3 regions of the Exiguobacterium sp. BMC-KP genome follow, and region 2 is predicted to be linked to each of the others. Evidence: riboswitches for the same ligand, from Rfam matches in the RefSeq annotation. Region 2 holds a riboswitch; each other region holds the start of a gene.
The links. Region 2 has a riboswitch for S-adenosylmethionine ahead of ADM98_RS16470 (alpha/beta hydrolase). Riboswitches for the same ligand answer to the same signal wherever they lie in the genome.
Positions count from the first base shown of each region.

Region 1 (5,834 bases), on a different contig from region 2:
TTCGAACAAACGATAATCGATACTACAAACGGCAACTCCGAGTTCAAGTAGGCGATCAACGATTGGGCTAAAGCAGAACATGTCCTCGCGCTCACCACGAACGAATGCGCCACCATGCGCGTAGATTGCGACCGGAAACGGTCCTTCTCCTGGCGGATAATAGAGATCGAGTTGTAAGGTGCGGTCTCCCACTTGTTTGTAGGTGAGCGTCCGCGGTGCGAGTTGTTTTTCTGTGAGTGGCAAGGCGGGTTCAGTCCATCGAAGCAGTGCCCCATAATTGTTCCAAATGCTTGCTCCCGCTGCTGCCGTCGTCAATAATGCAGCTCCCCCCATTAGCCATGCAGTTTCACGTTTCACTTGATCACCTCCAATAAGACGTACCAGTTTCTTCACTTTATTACTCTTTTACCCCGTTTTAAAAGAAGTCGAACGTCTCGGTATTCCTACTTGACGCCTCCCGTACGTTCCGCTATAGTGAAAAAGTCCAAATCGGAACAATTACGTTTTAAAAACGGAGGTAACACATAATGAAAAAAGTCATTCCCGCTCTAACGGTCGCATTTGCGAGTGCAAGTCTCCTCGCAGCTTGCGGCTCAAACAGCGATTCGTCGACTTCAAATAACAAACAGACAGAAGTTTATACATCAACGTTCGCAACCGCTGCTATTGCTCGTGAAATCGGCGGTGATCAAGTCAGCGTCAAGATGATCGTCCCACCTGGAGCAGACCCTCACTCTTATGAACCCACCTCAAAGCAACTCACTGAAATCGCTAAAGGTGACCTATTCCTCTTGACAGGTACGACACTCGAACCGTATTCGAAAAAAATCCAAGAGAGCTTAAAAGGCACGGACGTCCGTTTCATTGAGACGAGTAAAGACGTTACCTTACTAGAATCGGATGCTACGCTTCACGCTCATGAAGAAGAAGGACATGATGATCACGCAACGGATGAACATGCGCATGAAGAAGAAGGACATGATCATGGAAAATATGATCCACACGTCTGGCTCGATCCTATCAACGCGAAAGCAATGGCACGTTCGATTACAATTGCTCTATCAAAAGAAGCACCAAAAGATAAAGCAACATTCGAGAAAAACTTAGAAGCCTTCGACCAACAAGCTGATGAGTTAGACGAACAATTCAAGCAAGCCGTCGCTGACGGATCGAAAAAAGAATTGCTTGTCACGCATGCCGCTTATGGTTATCTTGCAGAACGGTACGGATTTACGCAACTTCCAATCGCCGGAATTTCTCCTTCCGATGAACCCTCACAAAAGCAACTGGCTGCTTTAGTGAAAGAAGCACGCATGCATGATTTGAAATATATCGCATTCGAAGAGACTGTTTCCCCGAAGGTCGCGCGCGTCATCCAAAAAGAAATCGGAGCTGAATCCGTGACGATTCATAACCTAGAGTCGGTCACGAAAACGCAACAAAACAGTTCTTATTTCAAATTGATGGAAGAAAACGTCCAGACATTGAAACAAGCACTTCAGTAAAGTACAGTTGACACGCGTTACTCAATGCGGTACGGTAAGAAACGTGTTTTACAACAATTGAATGACTTCTTTTTATCGCGAGAAACGGAGGGACTGGCCCGATGATGTTTCGGCAGCGGACGATTTGATTCGTACTGTGCCAAATCCAGCAAGCGAAAGCTTGAGAGATAAGAAGAGCGTCTTTATTTTATAAAGACCTCCTTCTTTCTTGCGAAGGGGTCTTTTTTTGTATTTTTGAGAAACGAGGTGTCAACAATGAATGAAACGATTACGCCTAACAAATGGGCACTGCTTCCTCTCGTCGTATTCCTGGTCCTCTTTATCGGTGCCGGAATCTTTTATGACGACTTTTACAAATTCCCGATTCTTATCGCCGCTTTGATCGCTTTAATCTTTGCTGCAATCACAACGAAAGGGAGTATCAACCAGACCGTCGAACGGATTGCGACTGGTGCCGGGAATCCTGATATCATGATCATGGTCTTCATCTTCTTATTAGCCGGTACGTTTTCTGGTACTGCAGAAGCGATCGGTGCAATCGATGCAACCGTTAATGCTGCCTTGACGTTCTTGCCTCCCTCGCTCCTCATGAGTGGTCTGTTCATCATCGCCGCCTTCATTTCGATGGCAATGGGAACATCAACTGGAACGATTGCTGCACTTGCTCCCATCGCCTTCGGTATTCATGAAGCGACAGGTATCAATGTTGCCATCGCAGCGGCAGCTGTCGTTGGTGGATCGATGTTCGGAGATAACTTGTCATTCATTTCCGATACGACGATTGCTGCCGTTCGGACACAAAAAACGAACATGCGCGATAAATTCCGAACGAACTTCATGATCGTTCTCCCGGCTGCCATCTTGACGGTCATCCTACTCGCATTCGTGTCTGGTTCTGGTGACGTCGTCGAAGCAAAAGCATTCGAGTTCTATAAATTGATTCCGTACCTTGCCGTCATCGTACTAGCGATCTTTGGCGTCAACGTCATTCTTGTTCTCATCGGTGGTACGTTACTCACCGGCATCATCGGTATGATCGACGGTAGCTTCGGCTTAAGTGGATTCGTCCTCTCGATGTCCGAAGGGATGTTAGGAATGGCTGAGATTTCAATTTTGACACTCCTCATGGGTGGTCTCGTCAGCTTGATTACGTTCAACGGCGGAATTGCTTTCTTAAAAGAGACGCTGACACGCAAGATTTCACAACGTCGTGGTGCTGAATTCAGTATGGCAGCACTCGTCAGCGCAACAAACCTTGCGACGGCAAACAATACGATCTCGATTTTGGTCGCTGGACCACTAGCAGCTGAAATAGCAGATACGTATGAAGTTGATCGTAAGAAATCGGCGAGTATCCTCGATATCTTCTCTTGTGGTATTCAAGGCATCATCCCGTATGGAGCACAGCTTTTGATTGCAGCGGAGTTGACGAAGACGGCTTCTCCTGAACTGATTCCGTATCTGTTCTATCCGTTCCTACTCTTCATTTGTGGATCAATCGCCATCTTCTTCGGATTCCCACGCATGAAAAAGACATCGACGAAGCAAGAAAAAATTTCTTCTTAATCGACAACAGGTCCGATCGTCATGATCGGACCTGTTTTTATTATTTTTTCTGCTTTGCTTGTCTTTCTAAAATCAAATAGGCGATTGCCGGAAGTGGAAATTGAACGAGTCCAGCTCCTCCCCAAACCCATGGATTACGTCCTGACTTTCGAGCACTGAGAAACAGACTAACTGCTTGTGTGACCAACAAGGCACCAATACTGAGCCAAGCTCCCTTTGATAACTTTTTATTCTTTTGAGCCATCTTTTCTCCCCCTCTTTCTGACATACGGTCAGATTTTATGAATTCTCTTCTATTTTACCGCATTCTATTTCTCCATGAGCATGGAAACGGACGTCTTCGTTCGTTCATGCTAAACTAAACGAGCAAATCTAAAACTATGTTTTATGAGGAGGAGTAACACATGCAATACGCAAAACTTTCAAATGGTATTACGATTCCCCAAATCGGATTCGGTGTCTGGCAAGTAGATGAAGAGACAGAAGCACCTGCTGCTGTCGCTGAAGCACTACGCGTCGGCTATCGTCACATTGATACAGCTGCTGTATACAAAAACGAGCGCGGTGTCGCAAAAGGAATCAAGGAAAGCGGCGTGAAACGTGAGGATCTCTTCTTAACGTCAAAAGTCTGGAACGATGATATTCGTGCCGGTCGGACGAAGGAAGCATTCGCAGAATCGCTCGAACGTCTCGAAACAGATTATCTTGACCTCTACCTGATCCACTGGCCGGTCGAAGGCTATATCGAAGCGTGGAAAGCGATGGTTGAACTATATGAAGCAGGCAAGATCAAAGCGATCGGTGTCTCGAACTTCAAGGAACATCACCTCGATACATTGGCAGAAGAGGGCTTGATGGCACCAATGATCAACCAAGTCGAGTTGCATCCACAATTGCCGCAACACGAACTGCACGAATACTTGCAAGATCACAACATCCAAGTCGAAGCATGGAGCCCACTCATGCAAGGGAAATTCCTCGAAATCAACGATTTCAAGGAAATCGCAGAGAAGCACGGCAAGACACCTTCACAAGTCGTCTTACGTTGGCACCTCGACAACGGCATCGTCGCTCTTCCGAAATCCGTTACACCTGAACGCATTGCGGAAAACTTCGACGTCTTTGATTTCCAACTCGATGCAGATGATCTTGAGAAAATTGATCGTCTAGCAACAGACGTCCGCCTCGGACCGGACCCGGACGAAATCGATTTTTAAGTTAAAGGTTACTATAAAAGAGATGAACTTCAGTGTGAGAACATCTTGATTCATATGAATGAAGAGACCCGTTTCCAGTCCACGACTTGGAAGCGGGTCTCTTTTTATCGGTTGAGCTGATCATACGTAATAAATCAATATCGTATCTTCTGCTTCTTCCGCCTTCTGAAAATAGGCACGAAGATCAGCAAACTGTTCCCAGACATCCTCGAATTCTCCAGGTGTCCCGGCTTCATCATGAATCGAAGCGAGTGCCCGTTGATCGAAATTGCGCATCACTTCAGCGGAAATGATCAGAAGCGGTAAAGGAAGAATGCCGACGATTGCCGCTTTTTCTTCGTTGACGATCAACTCTTCGCCAACGATTGCTCGACCAAGATTATAGTGCGTGTTCTGATCGATATAGATATCGATTTGATTCATTAAATGGTAGATGGCGTTCGTCTGTTCGAGAGCAAATAATTGTTCATGATCGGGTTGTGTCTCATGAATGAATAAAATCCAGTCCATGATGATGTGGGGATCGTTTCCGAACGACTCCCAGACCGCATCTGTGACGCGGACGAAATGTACGTTTTCCATTCTCCCCCTCCCTTCTGTACTCTGTATTCCCTTTTTAAATTCGTTCTATACAAAAAAAAGAGCCAGATTTCTCTGACTCTCTTCTCTTATATCGCTTGTTCATCTTTTTCTGATTCCTGCCATGCTTCAAGCGTATCTTTCCCTGGCAAATTTGGAATCGAATCCGCATAGAATCGTGGCTCTTTTCCAGCTTTTCGTTGCCCGACATAATCTTCGAGCGCCAGTTTCGCGATTTTTGAAAGACGGAAGATCGCATACAGATTGACGACAGCCATCAGTCCCATGAAGATATCTGCTAAAGCCCAAACAAGGCTCGCCGATTCGACGAGGGATCCGAAAACGATCATTGCAAGCACGATTACTCGATACATCGTGATGATTTTCTTATCTTCACGGATGAAGTTAATGTTCGATTCACCATAGTAATAGTTTCCGACGACGGAACTAAACGCAAAGAGGAAAATCGCGAGTACCATAAAACCTGTCGCAAGCGATCCGACTTGTGACGAAAGCGCTCCCTGTGCTAAATCAATACCAGCTAAAGCATCGCCATTCGCATCTTTCGTCGGAACCCCACTGACGAGAACGATCATCGCTGTTGCCGAACAGACCATCAACGTATCAACGAAAACGGCGAACGATTGGATCAGTCCTTGTTTAACCGGGTGAGAGACCTCTGCCGTTGCTGCGGCATTCGGTGCCGAACCCATACCCGCTTCGTTCGAGAACAACCCACGGCGGATACCGTTCAAGAGCGCTGCCCCTACTGCTCCGCCTGCGAGAGTCTTTAACTCAAATAAACCTTCTTGGAAGATCAATTTAAAAATACTTGGCAGTACTTCAAGATTCGTCACCATGATATACAGCGCGATCAAGATGTAACCACCTGCCATAATCGGTACGAGGAATGAAGCAACCGTCGCGATACTACGGACGCCACCAAAAATGACGAGTGCAGTCAGTA
Region 1 covers NZ_LGIW01000012.1:241,830-247,663, reverse strand. Annotated here, with positions in the region: gene ADM98_RS02765 (alpha/beta hydrolase) at 1-357, opposite strand, end outside; gene ADM98_RS02760 (metal ABC transporter solute-binding protein, Zn/Mn family) at 528-1,505, shown strand; SAM riboswitch class I at 1,575-1,679, shown strand; gene ADM98_RS02755 (Na+/H+ antiporter NhaC family protein) at 1,761-3,071, shown strand; gene ADM98_RS02750 (hypothetical protein) at 3,112-3,315, opposite strand; gene ADM98_RS02745 (aldo/keto reductase) at 3,476-4,288, shown strand; gene ADM98_RS02740 (hypothetical protein) at 4,409-4,870, opposite strand; gene ADM98_RS02735 (alanine/glycine:cation symporter family protein) at 4,957-5,834, opposite strand, start outside.
Region 1: another riboswitch for S-adenosylmethionine. It lies ahead of ADM98_RS02755 (Na+/H+ antiporter NhaC family protein); the one in region 2 lies ahead of ADM98_RS16470 (alpha/beta hydrolase).

Region 2 (5,834 bases):
GAATCGGGGACACCTTCTTTCGTGAGAATCTTCTTCTTCAGTGTACAGGAAATAGGGGACCGTTGGAATGAAAGGACAAAAATTCTAGGGAAAGAAAAAATGAATTTTGATTTCCGGAAGTCAACCCTTTTTCTCAATACCGTTTCGAGCTATACTCGTTAAAGTGACTATTTTTAGAGGACGGTGTCGGACGATGATGCATGTAATAAATCAGTACGGCTGGATCGAAGTAATTTGTGGCAGTATGTTTTCCGGGAAATCGGAAGAGTTGATTCGTCGTGTCAGACGGGCGCAGTACGGCAAACTGCCTGTTCAAGTATTCAAGCCGGCGATCGACGACCGATACCACGAAGAACATGTCGTCTCTCACGTTGGTAATTCCGTCGTAGCGATTCCGATGGCGACGAGTCGTGATCTCTACGCAGCAGTAGCAGAAGAGACACAGATCGTCGGTATCGATGAAGTTCAATTCTTTGATGATGAAATCGTACAAGTCATCGAAGCACTCGCACAAGACGGAAAACGCGTCATTTGTGCAGGGCTTGATCAAGACTTCCGGGCAGAGCCATTCGGCAAGATGCCTGAATTACTGGCACGTGCAGAATTCGTGACGAAGCTACAGGCAATCTGTCTCTCCTGTGGGGATCCGGCTTCTCGGACACAACGTTTGATTGACGGAAAACCAGCGAACTATGATGACCCGATCATCCTAGTCGGTGCTTCAGAGTCGTATGAGCCACGGTGTCGCCATTGCCATGAGGTACCTGGAAAGCCGAAGCCACTTCAATCTGTGCAACACCAAGAAAATTAAAAAAAGACGGACCGTTTGCGGTCGTCCTTTGATTTAGCAGCTGTTCAATTCCATCCGGAAACGAATAGCTGCTTTTTAATTTATCCTGTTTCTTGCGAAAACTGACACGATTGTTCGATAAAGCGAATCGTCTCACGGACGATTACATCTTGGTCATGATCAAGTGTCGCGACGTGGTATGAATTGAGTAGACAGTAGCTTCGTTTATCATTCGTTCCGATATGACGGTGCAAGTAATCTGAACTCGACGGTGGAACGACGTGATCGGTTGCGGAATAAAGAATCAACGTCGGAAGGAGAATCGATCCCAAGCGTCCTTTCGTCTCATCCATCAAGCGGACGAGTTCGAACGCGCAACGACTTGGAACGAGATCGTAGATGATTTCAAAGGCGGACCGCTTGATATCCGGTGCCCCTTCCGGTAAGTACTGAGGACCGTCATCAAACGAGAGTGCTTCATACGACGGAACGGAAAGTGCGGCGTTGATCGTAATGATGCCGGCAAACGGAATCCCGTCAGCAGCGAGCGATAACGCGAGCGTCGCCCCCATCGATTGACCGATGACAAAAACTTGGTCGCATGTTTCTTGTAAACGTGAATAACCGTCTTGCAGGCTTTGTTTCCAACATCGTGCAGTCGATTGTTCGAACTCGCGGACGTTCGTTCCGTGACCACGCAAACGCGGCGCATAGACGGTAAAACCTTCAGCAGCAAATGCCTCACCGACGTCCCGAACACTTTGAGGAGTCGCGTTAAAACCATGACAGAGCAGGATTCCGATCGATCCACCTTGAAGATAAAATGCTTCAGCACCAGTCAATACAGGATAGTTCATCATTACTATTTTTCCTCCATTCATGAAAAAAACTCGTCGACGTCACTGCTTGGACGCCCACGAGTTTTTCACCGTATCATCCAAAGCCGCGCTTTGCTGGTCGGAGCACCTTACAGATTGCAGGTTGCCGTGAAGTCATAGAGCCAGGTCTCTCGTTCACTCTTGATAAATATCATATTGGAATTGTCGGATTAATCATTGAAACGATGGTAGCACGTTCGAAAATGACTTGTCAAATCGTTCTTGACGAATCATGATTCGTTCTTTAAGCTAATCCATAACTTGTCAATCAATCGATATGCGCCAAATGGATTATTTTTGAAAAGTTGGTTGACTTTTAAAGGTTCGACCCGTAATGTAAAAATTAGTTTTACGACATAAGCAACAACGCAACAACACACATACGAATTTCATACCGCAATACTTATCCAGAGAGGTGGAGGGACTGGCCCTGCGAAACCTCGGCAACAGACTCATTATGAGCACTGTGCCAATTCCATCAGACAAATGTCTGAGAGATGAGTGGAGTGGATTCTGCCACTGTGCGGATCCAGGTCTCTTCTTGTTTCTCAAGAAGGGACCTTTTTTTGTTGAATGAAGGGGGAAAACGGAATGATTGCATTTCATCAAGTCAAAAAAATGTACGTCACGAAGGATCAGACGATCGCAGCGCTCGACGGTGTCGACCTGACGATCGAGAAAGGCGAAATCTTCGGTGTCATCGGCTTTAGCGGTGCCGGGAAAAGTTCATTGCTCCGCTGCGTCAACCTCTTAGAACGACCGACGTCAGGAACCGTGACGGTCGACGGGGAAGATTTGACACAACTATCACCGAAGAAACTACGTCAAGCAAAACAGCGGATCGGGATGATCTTTCAACACTTCAATCTATTGAATGCGAACACGGTCTTTACGAATGTCGCGAAGCCACTCGTTCTCGCAGGCATCAAAAAAGATGAGATTCGCCGCCGGGTGACGGAGTTACTCGAATTCGTCGATCTCGCGGACAAGGCGGATCATTATCCGGATCAATTATCCGGCGGACAAAAGCAACGTGTCGGTATCGCTCGGGCACTAGCGACGCAACCATCCGTCCTTTTATGTGACGAAGCGACGTCAGCGCTCGATCCCCAGACGACACATCATATTCTGCAATTATTGAAACGAATCAATGCCGAATACGGGATCACGATTCTTTTGATCACCCATGAGATGGGCGTCATTCGGGAGATTTGCGACCGCGTCGCCGTCATCGAAGCCGGGAAGCTGATCGAGTCAGGAACAGTCTTTGATGTCTTTTCAAACCCGCAGACTGAGACAGCGAAAAACTTCGTCCGGTCCGTCATGCATGACGAGATTCCAGCATCGATTCGCCAGTTGATCGAATCACGGAATGCGAATCCAATCTATAAGATTCATTTCCTCGGTCATCACACAGGGCAGCCGCTCTTGTCACAAGTTGCGAAACGTTTTGATGTTGATGTCAACATTTTGCACGGTAGCATCACGGAGTTGCAGGAGACGCCGTTCGGCACTTTGCTCGTTGAATTAATTGGTGAAGCGACTGAAGTGAAACGAGCCTTACAGTACATTGATCAAGCACAAGTGACGGTCGAGGAGGTGCTAGCTGATGCTAGTTAATTACAGTGATATCTGGACAGCATTTTTGCAAACGATGACGATGGTATCCGTCTCACTCTTATTCTCGACCTTGATCGGCTTACCGCTTGGCATCTTGCTCGTCGTCACACGAAAAGGCGCATTACTTGAGAACGTCCCGCTATTCACGTTCTTCAATAGCATCGTTAATATCTTCCGCTCGATTCCGTTCATCATCTTACTCGTCGCGATCATCCCATTGACACGGTTGATCGTTCAGACGTCGATCGGAACCGAAGCCGCCATCGTCCCACTCGTCTTTTACGCCGCACCGTACATGGCACGGCTGATCGAAAGTTCCTTGCTTGAAGTCGATAAAGGTGTCCTTGAGGCAGCAGAAGCAATGGGCGCGACGCCATTCCAAACGATTTTCCGCTTCCTTTTACCGGAAGCACTCGGTTCACTCGTTCTTAACTTAACGATCGCGACGGTTGGGTTGATCGGGGCGTCAGCGATGGCAGGCGCGATCGGTGGCGGTGGACTGGGCGATTTAGCAATCACGTATGGTTATCAACGATTCGACACGAAAGTCATGATCATCACGGTCGGGATTCTCGTCATCTTAGTTCAAGGCTTACAGACGACAGGTAACATCGTCGCACGAAAAATTAGAAGACATTAATCAAGGGAGCGATTCAGCCATGAAAAAAGCAGTAGCGATTGGAGCAACACTAACGACGATTTTATTTGCCGGGTGCTCAGCATCGGGAGAAGACGAAAAGACGATCAAACTCGGGGTCAGCGGTTCGGATACTCAAGTTTGGGACTACGTCGCGAAAAAAGCAGAGAAGGAGGGCATCAAAATCGAGCTCGTCAAGTTCTCTGATTATGTCCAGCCAAACATGGCACTGGCTGAGGGCGAGATCGACGCCAATGCTTTCCAGACGATTTCTTACTTCAACGCATTCAAGAAGGAACATAAGTTGAAGCTGTCACCGATCGCAACGACTGTCATTGCACCGATGGGCATTTACTCAGATAAATACAAGGACGTCAAAGACATTCCAGTCGGTGGCAAAATCGCTGTTCCGAACGAAGCAACAAACATGGGACGCGCCCTCTTATTACTGCAAGAAGCAGGTCTAATCAAGTTGCCGGACGACTTTGACGGCAATGGTTCAGTCGATAAGATCGTCGAAAATCCGAAGAAACTGAAAATCGTCCCAATCGTTGCGGGGCAAACACCGCGCGTCTTACCGGACGTCGCTGCGTCGATCATTAATAACGGTATTGCTGTTGACGCAGGACTCAATCCGATCAAGGACTCGATTGTCCATGAGAACGAAACAGCCAAACCATACATCAATATCATTGCAACACGGACGGAAGACAAGAACAAAAAAGAACTGAAAAAGATCGCGTCGCTTTACCAACAAAAAGATGTCGCGGCTTTCATTAAAAAAGAGTATAAAGGCAGCTCAATCCCGACGTTCGTTCCACTAAGTGACATCGGCGAATAAATTCAAAAGGAGAGTGGACAGTATGACGACACCAGTACGCACGACATGGGTAGAGACGATTGAACAGGACATCGAACAAAAACGGGAATCCTATCTTGAGACGAGTCACCGGATTCATGCGACACCGGAAATCGGTAACGAAGAATTCTTTGCTTCGCGACTACATGCAGAACGCCTGACGGCTGAAGGCTTTACGGTAGAACTTGGCGTCGCTGGGCACGAGACAGCGTTCTTTGCGAAAAAGTCGAGTGACCGACCAGGTGCGACGATTGCTTTTCTAGCCGAATATGATGCGTTGCCAGGCATCGGTCATGCATGTGGGCACAACATCATCGGAACGACGAGTGTCGCAGCAGCGATTGCGCTCAGTAAAGTACTCGATGAAGTCGGTGGGGGTGTCGTCGTCCTCGGGACTCCGGCTGAAGAAGGGGGACCAAACGGCAGTGCGAAAGGCAGTTTCGTCAAACATCAGTTGCTTGAAGGGATCGATGCAGCCTTGATGGTTCATCCGTCGGGACAAACGCGGATCACCGGTTCTTCCCTTGCGGTCGATCCACTCGATTTTGCTTTTACCGGTCGTCCGGCGCACGCAGCGGCGTCACCGGAAGAAGGGATCAACGCACTCGATGCGGTCATCCAGCTTTTTAATGGGATCAATGCTCTGCGGCAACAATTGCCGGACGATGTCCGGATCCACGGGATCATCACCCATGGCGGCGATGCACCGAATATCATTCCAGAATATGCAAAAGCACGTTTCTTCATCCGGGCGACGACACGGGAACGACTCAATGCCGTCACGGAGAAAGTCAAAGCGGTCGCACAAGGTGCGGCACTTGCGACTGGGGCGACGCTTGACGTCATCGCGTTCCAAAATGAAGTCGACAACCTCGTCTTCAACCGGACGTTTGATCGTCTCTTCCAAGAAGAAGCAGAAGCGCTTGGCCAAGTCGTGCACCTCGACGAACGACCAGGTCTCGGATCGACGGACGCTGGCAACATCAGTCAAGTCATCCCAACGATCCATCCGTACATCAAGATTGGACCAGACGATCTCGTTGCCCATAC
Region 2 covers NZ_LGIW01000015.1:2,096,681-2,102,514, reverse strand. Annotated here, with positions in the region: gene ADM98_RS16480 (DedA family protein) at 1-13, opposite strand, end outside; gene ADM98_RS16475 (thymidine kinase) at 197-811, shown strand; gene ADM98_RS16470 (alpha/beta hydrolase) at 892-1,647, opposite strand; SAM riboswitch class I at 1,718-1,819, opposite strand; SAM riboswitch class I at 2,069-2,172, shown strand; gene ADM98_RS16465 (methionine ABC transporter ATP-binding protein) at 2,260-3,288, shown strand; gene ADM98_RS16460 (methionine ABC transporter permease) at 3,278-3,928, shown strand; gene ADM98_RS16455 (MetQ/NlpA family ABC transporter substrate-binding protein) at 3,948-4,766, shown strand; gene ADM98_RS16450 (M20 family metallopeptidase) at 4,789-5,834, shown strand, end outside.

Region 3 (5,834 bases), on a different contig from region 2:
GACTCTCGTTTCGAGCAGTCTACTCTCTCTTGTCGCTTCTCCTTTAGACGCTACAATCGTTGCGACAGTTCCTGCCTATCAACGGGTGGATACATACGGCATATTCGAGCAGTTTACTCGCCTAAAATGGAATGACCGCTATGTTTATGTCCCGACGAATCAATTGGAAGCACTCCCAAAAGCGACCGGCACATCCTATGCAAAACGCGCAACAACTCTTTTTACGGAACCAAGTACTACAAGTAAAAATACACCTATCACTCTAAATCAAGCCTTCAAGACATACGGCTCAACAGGTAACTTTACACGCGTCGAGACAACAACTGGTTATGCTTTTATTCTAACTGCTGACTTAATAGACGTAATTCATCCTGAAAGTGGACTGCGTTACGTTCAGCAACAGACAACAGCCTATTCGACAGCAACGACAAAAGGAAGAGTTGTGCAATCACTTTCTATCAACACCCCTCTTCAAACCTATGGAACAGAAGGTATGTTTACTCGAATTAAAATAAAAGACGATTATGCCTACGTGTTAACAGCACATCTCGGAACGTTAAAATATTATTCACAAACCGCTCGTCTCTATGTTCAACGTCCGACACCGATCTATAGTGCACCGAATGCTTCCGGCTCCATCATCGATCAACAAAAAACAAATACCTTATTAACAATCTATGGTAAAAGTGGCGTCTACAGTCGAATTATTTTCCGCGGAGTCCATGCCTACGTTAAAACAGCTGATCTCGGTAGTGGAAAAGTCTATGCATCAACGGGGACACGATACGCGAAACGCAACTTGTCCGTCTATACTTCTGCTTCGACGAAGAGCAAAATTATGTATTCTGTTAAACGGGCTGATAAACTAACGATTTACGGAACGAGTGGCAGTTATACGCGACTAAAAAAAGGCTCGATCTACGGTTACGTCAAGACGAGTGATCTTGTCACGAAAAAACCAGATCTGTATGACATCACCGGTCAACGTTACGTGACAGAGGACGACGTCGTCATTCGGTCACAGGCAAAACTATCGGGTAAAAAAATCGGTACGTTGAAAAAAGGAAACTCGATCACTATCTATGGAAAAAGCGGTTATTTTACACGTGTCAAATATAACAATATCTTTGGTTTCGTCGATTCGAGTCGGATCGGACTAAATAAACCAAAAGCAAAAGCGAAAAAAGGGACGACGTTTTATGTGCATTTGGACCAGACTCCCCTCTTCTCCGCTGACGTCGCTTACAGTCGTCCCGCTGCCTATTTAAAAAAAGGAACAAAGCTGATTGGTCTGAAATCAATTGATGATGATTTTTGGCAGATCCGTTTAGCAAGTGGGCAAACCGGCTATGTCCTCAACCCTTATATCAGTACGAGTAAACCCGATATGCGTTTGACACAAAAAGCAATCAACCGAACGAAAATCTATACCATCAAACAGACGACTTCCTTCTTCGCAAGTCCGACAAGTCCAAAAGGCAGCGGTCTCGTTGAACAAGGCAAACGCGTTTATCCGCGTCACCGAGTCGGAAACTTCTACGTCATCCAGTCGGGCTGGACACCTGTTTATCTTCCGGTATCCGCTGTAACGATCACGTCCGATAAACGGGTCGTCAAAAAGAATAATACGCGTGGCGAAAAATTAATCCAAGCAGCCGTCCAACATATCGGTACACCTTATACATGGGGATCGCAAAATGCCGTGAACGGTGGCTTCGATTGTTCCGGTTTGATTCACTACGCGACAAATAAGGCTGGAAAATACGGTGGTCGGACGAACGTTCGTGGCTACTGGTACGGTGCGTTCTTTACAAACCAACGGACGAGCATCTCAAGCGGTAAACGCTCAGATATCGTCTTCTTCCAAAATACGTATACGAAAGGCCCATCGCATATCGGGATCATGCTCGATAGTGAACATTTCATCCACGCCGGCGGTTCACAGCTACAAATCAACTCGATTTATGAACCACGTTGGCAGGAGCACTTCCTCGGCTTTAAATCAATGTGAGACAAAAAAAGACGAATCCGTCGATTTCGGCGGGTTCGTCTCTTCTTATCGCAACACGTCAGAATGTCATCTCGACGTATTTCGTTACTTGTCGGTCCATCAAGTATAACTCGATTTGTTCGCGGTATGCTTTATAGTGGTCGGATGCGATATGTGCTTCGAGCGCCTCTTCGTCACGATACACTTCATACAACATGAATTGATGCTCATCCTCGATCGATTGATGCAAGGAATAGCGCAAGCATCCTTCTTCTTTTTGTGAGGCATGATAAACCGTTTGTAAAATCGGGAATACTTGATCCGCGAGTCCTGCTTTGATTGTAAGTACAGCGTTAACGACGATTTCTCCCATGTTTCATTATCCCCTTTCGTGATTACCTGTATCTGTACCCATTTTCACGAAAAGACACACGTCAAAGGAGCTTGAAGATGCAAACACAACTTTTTGAAGCACTTGAACAATTCGAACCAACGATGATCGCGTTACGCCGTGATTTCCACCGCCATCCGGAACTATCCTTCCAAGAAGTCCGCACACCAGAACGGATTGCTGCTTTTTACGCGGAACGTGGCATTCCTCATCAAACAGCCGTTGGAGGTCGCGGAGTCGTCGCGACGATCGAAGGCAAACAACCTGGTCCAACGATTGCTGTCCGCGCCGATTTTGATGCCTTACCACTCCAAGAAGAGACAACGCTTGCTTTCCGGTCGATCCATCCTGGTGTCATGCATGCTTGTGGACATGATGGTCATACGGCGATGGTGATGGCCCTTGCTGCTACACTCTATCCGTTACGCGATCAATTGCAAGGAACAATTCGAATCATTCACCAGCATGGGGAAGAGGTCTTTCCCGGTGGTGCGATTCAAATGATTGAAGGTGGCGTCCTCGAAGGGGTCGATGCAATTTTTGCGACACATCTTGAAAATGATTTACCTGTTGGCACGATTGGTTTTCGGGAAGGACATACGCTATGCGCCATCGACGAATTCGAAATCATCGTCCACGGTCAAGGTGGACATGCTCAAGCACCACATAAAACAAAAGATGCGCTTGTCGCCGGTGCACAGCTTGTCTGTAACTTACAACACCTCGTCAGCCGACGGGTCGATCCGTTTGAGCCTGCCGTTCTCGCAATCGGTTCTTTCCATGCAGGAACGGCACCAAACATCGTTACGGGTGAGGCACGCATCGTTGGGGAAATCCGAACGTTTAACGAGACACTGCGGCATCAGCTCCGACAAGAAGTCGATCTTGTCGCTAAAACGACTTGTGCTGGCATCGGTGCTTCGTATTCGATTGACTTCACGACGGGTTACCCCGCGCTCTGGAATCATCCGGATGAGACAAAACTCGTTCAGGAAGCTGCTGCTTTCTTGCCGAAAGCATCTGTTCGAGCACTCACACCGATGATGGCGGCGGACGACTTCGCACATTATCTAACGCATGTCCCGGGAAGTTACTTCTTTACCGGCTCCGGATATACGGATGGTCGCGTCAATTATCCACAACATCATCCGCAGTACGAAATCAACGAACAGGCGCTGCTGGTTGGTGCGAAAACACTCGGAGCGACCGTTTTACGTGCCTTAAAACCTAAGGATTGACTTTATTTCTTATGGAATGGTATCATCACAACAATGATAACGAATGACATCAACTTCATATACCCTTATCAAGAGTGGACCGAGAGATCTGGATCGATGACGTCCCAGCAACCTGCGCATAGCAAGGTGCTACGACCAGCAAAGCGAAAGCTTTGGTTGATAAAAAGCGGCGACTCCTTTTGCAACCAAGCGAAGGAGTCGTTTTCGTTTTTCTCGCTGTCAGACATACAATGGGAATTTCCCACGGAGAGGAAGAGACGGATGGAAAAAGCAACATTTGCAGGTGGATGTTTTTGGTGCATGGTGACACCATTTGAAGAATTACCAGGAATCGAGGGAATCGTATCAGGTTACATGGGCGGTCACGTCGATCATCCGACATACGAGCAAGTAAAAACAGGAACGACAGGACATCTCGAAGTCGTCCAAATCACGTTTGATCCAAGCCTATTCCCGTATGAGCGTTTACTTGAACTCTACTGGCCACAAACGGATCCGACGGATGCAGAAGGTCAATTCCAAGATCGCGGCACGCAGTACGCACCAGCAATCTTCTATCATACGGATGCGCAGCATGAAGCAGCAATCGCTTCTCGTGACGCTCTTGCCGCAAGCAATCGTTTTAAACAACCGATTGTAACGCGGATCGATGCCGCTTCTGAATTTTATCCAGCGGAAGAGTACCACCAAGACTTCCATAAGAAAAATCCAGAACACTACAAAAAAGATCGTGCCGCCTCTGGTCGTGATGCCTTCATCGAACAGGAATGGAAAGATACGACGACGGTTTAATCTAGCCTTGAACCATATAAAACAGCTGAACTGACTTCAAACATTTCGCTTATTCTCACATCTACTTTTGCAAGAGGTGAATGAGAATGAACGAGTATGTCAATGGAGTCAGTTTTTGTATGGAAACTAACAGCTCTTTCCTTTGTCGTTACCCTCACATAAATTTGTAATCGTTTACAAAAAGAAGTTTTTGATTTACGGTTAACAAAAGTTAACCGGTTAAAAAGGAGATGATTGGATGGAACAAAAAGCGATTCACATATTAGAGAACTATGAACAGTTGAAGGTAATCAGTGATCCGTTACGAACAAAAATCCTCATGTTTCTCGTCGAACAACCGCATACGGTGCATCAGTTGGCCCACTTGCTGACGTTATCGCGCGCAAAGGTCCTCTATCACGTGCGGGAACTTGAAAAGCATGACTTGATTCGCCTCGTTCGGACAGAAGAACAAGGTGGAAATCTACTGAAATACTATCAAGCGATTGCTCGAGGATACATTCCTGCTGATCATCTTCTGAACTTCGTCGAGACGAAAGAAGCGACCCGACAATCGTATCTTGAGGTACTAGACCGAGCAAAGACACGCGTCCTCACCGCTCCGACAACTGCTTTTTCTCCTGTGTCTTCAAACGTCGAAGACTGGATGAGCTTATCGCTCCAAAAAGAACTGACGATGTCTGAATCCGACTTTCAACGCTTTGCTACAAAGTATCGTGCTTTATTAGAAGAGTTCACACAATCCCCATCTGACGAAAAAGATCGAAAACACTTTTACATCATGACGACTGCTTTTTCGATTGAGGAACGATTGTTTGATCGCGACGACGTCTAATCTGGAGGTATATGATGCTACATGTTGAAATGAATACGGAACGATCCCTATTTAAAAATCGCGCCTTTTTGTTTTTATGGGGATCCGGCATGTGCTCCGCCCTTTCCCTCTCAACCTATCTGTTTGTTGAACAATGGTATGTCATCCATACGTTAAACCAGGCATCCTTTCTCGGACTCGTCCTAATGGCTACCTTGTTACCTCGTATTTTTTTAATGTTGTTCGGTGGCGTTTTATCTGATCGCTATAAACGTTCGACGATCATGCGCATCTCAAGTAGTCTGCGGATCAGTTTTATTCTTTGTCTTCTCATGTTACTTCATACCGATCAGCTTACATTGCTAACGATCTTAGGATTCGCCTTTTTATTCGGCAGTGTAGATGCATTTTATTCACCCGCGAATGCTTCTTTACTGCCTACACTTGTTCCAAACGAACAACTTACTAAAGCTAACTCCTTGATTCAAACATCAAATCAAATCGCGCTCTTTTCAGGTCCAATTCTTGGCGGAGTCATTCTCAGCTATTCTTCTTACTCATACGTCTTTCTTGTAATCTTCGGGACCCTCTGTCTGACGCTCCTCTTCA
Region 3 covers NZ_LGIW01000014.1:265,301-271,134, reverse strand. Annotated here, with positions in the region: gene ADM98_RS05295 (C40 family peptidase) at 1-2,011, shown strand, start outside; gene ADM98_RS05290 (putative quinol monooxygenase) at 2,070-2,363, opposite strand; gene ADM98_RS05285 (M20 metallopeptidase family protein) at 2,441-3,619, shown strand; SAM riboswitch class I at 3,682-3,785, shown strand; gene msrA (peptide-methionine (S)-S-oxide reductase MsrA) at 3,881-4,411, shown strand; gene ADM98_RS05275 (winged helix-turn-helix domain-containing protein) at 4,650-5,246, shown strand; gene ADM98_RS05270 (MFS transporter) at 5,258-5,834, shown strand, end outside.
Region 3: another riboswitch for S-adenosylmethionine. It lies ahead of msrA (peptide-methionine (S)-S-oxide reductase MsrA); the one in region 2 lies ahead of ADM98_RS16470 (alpha/beta hydrolase).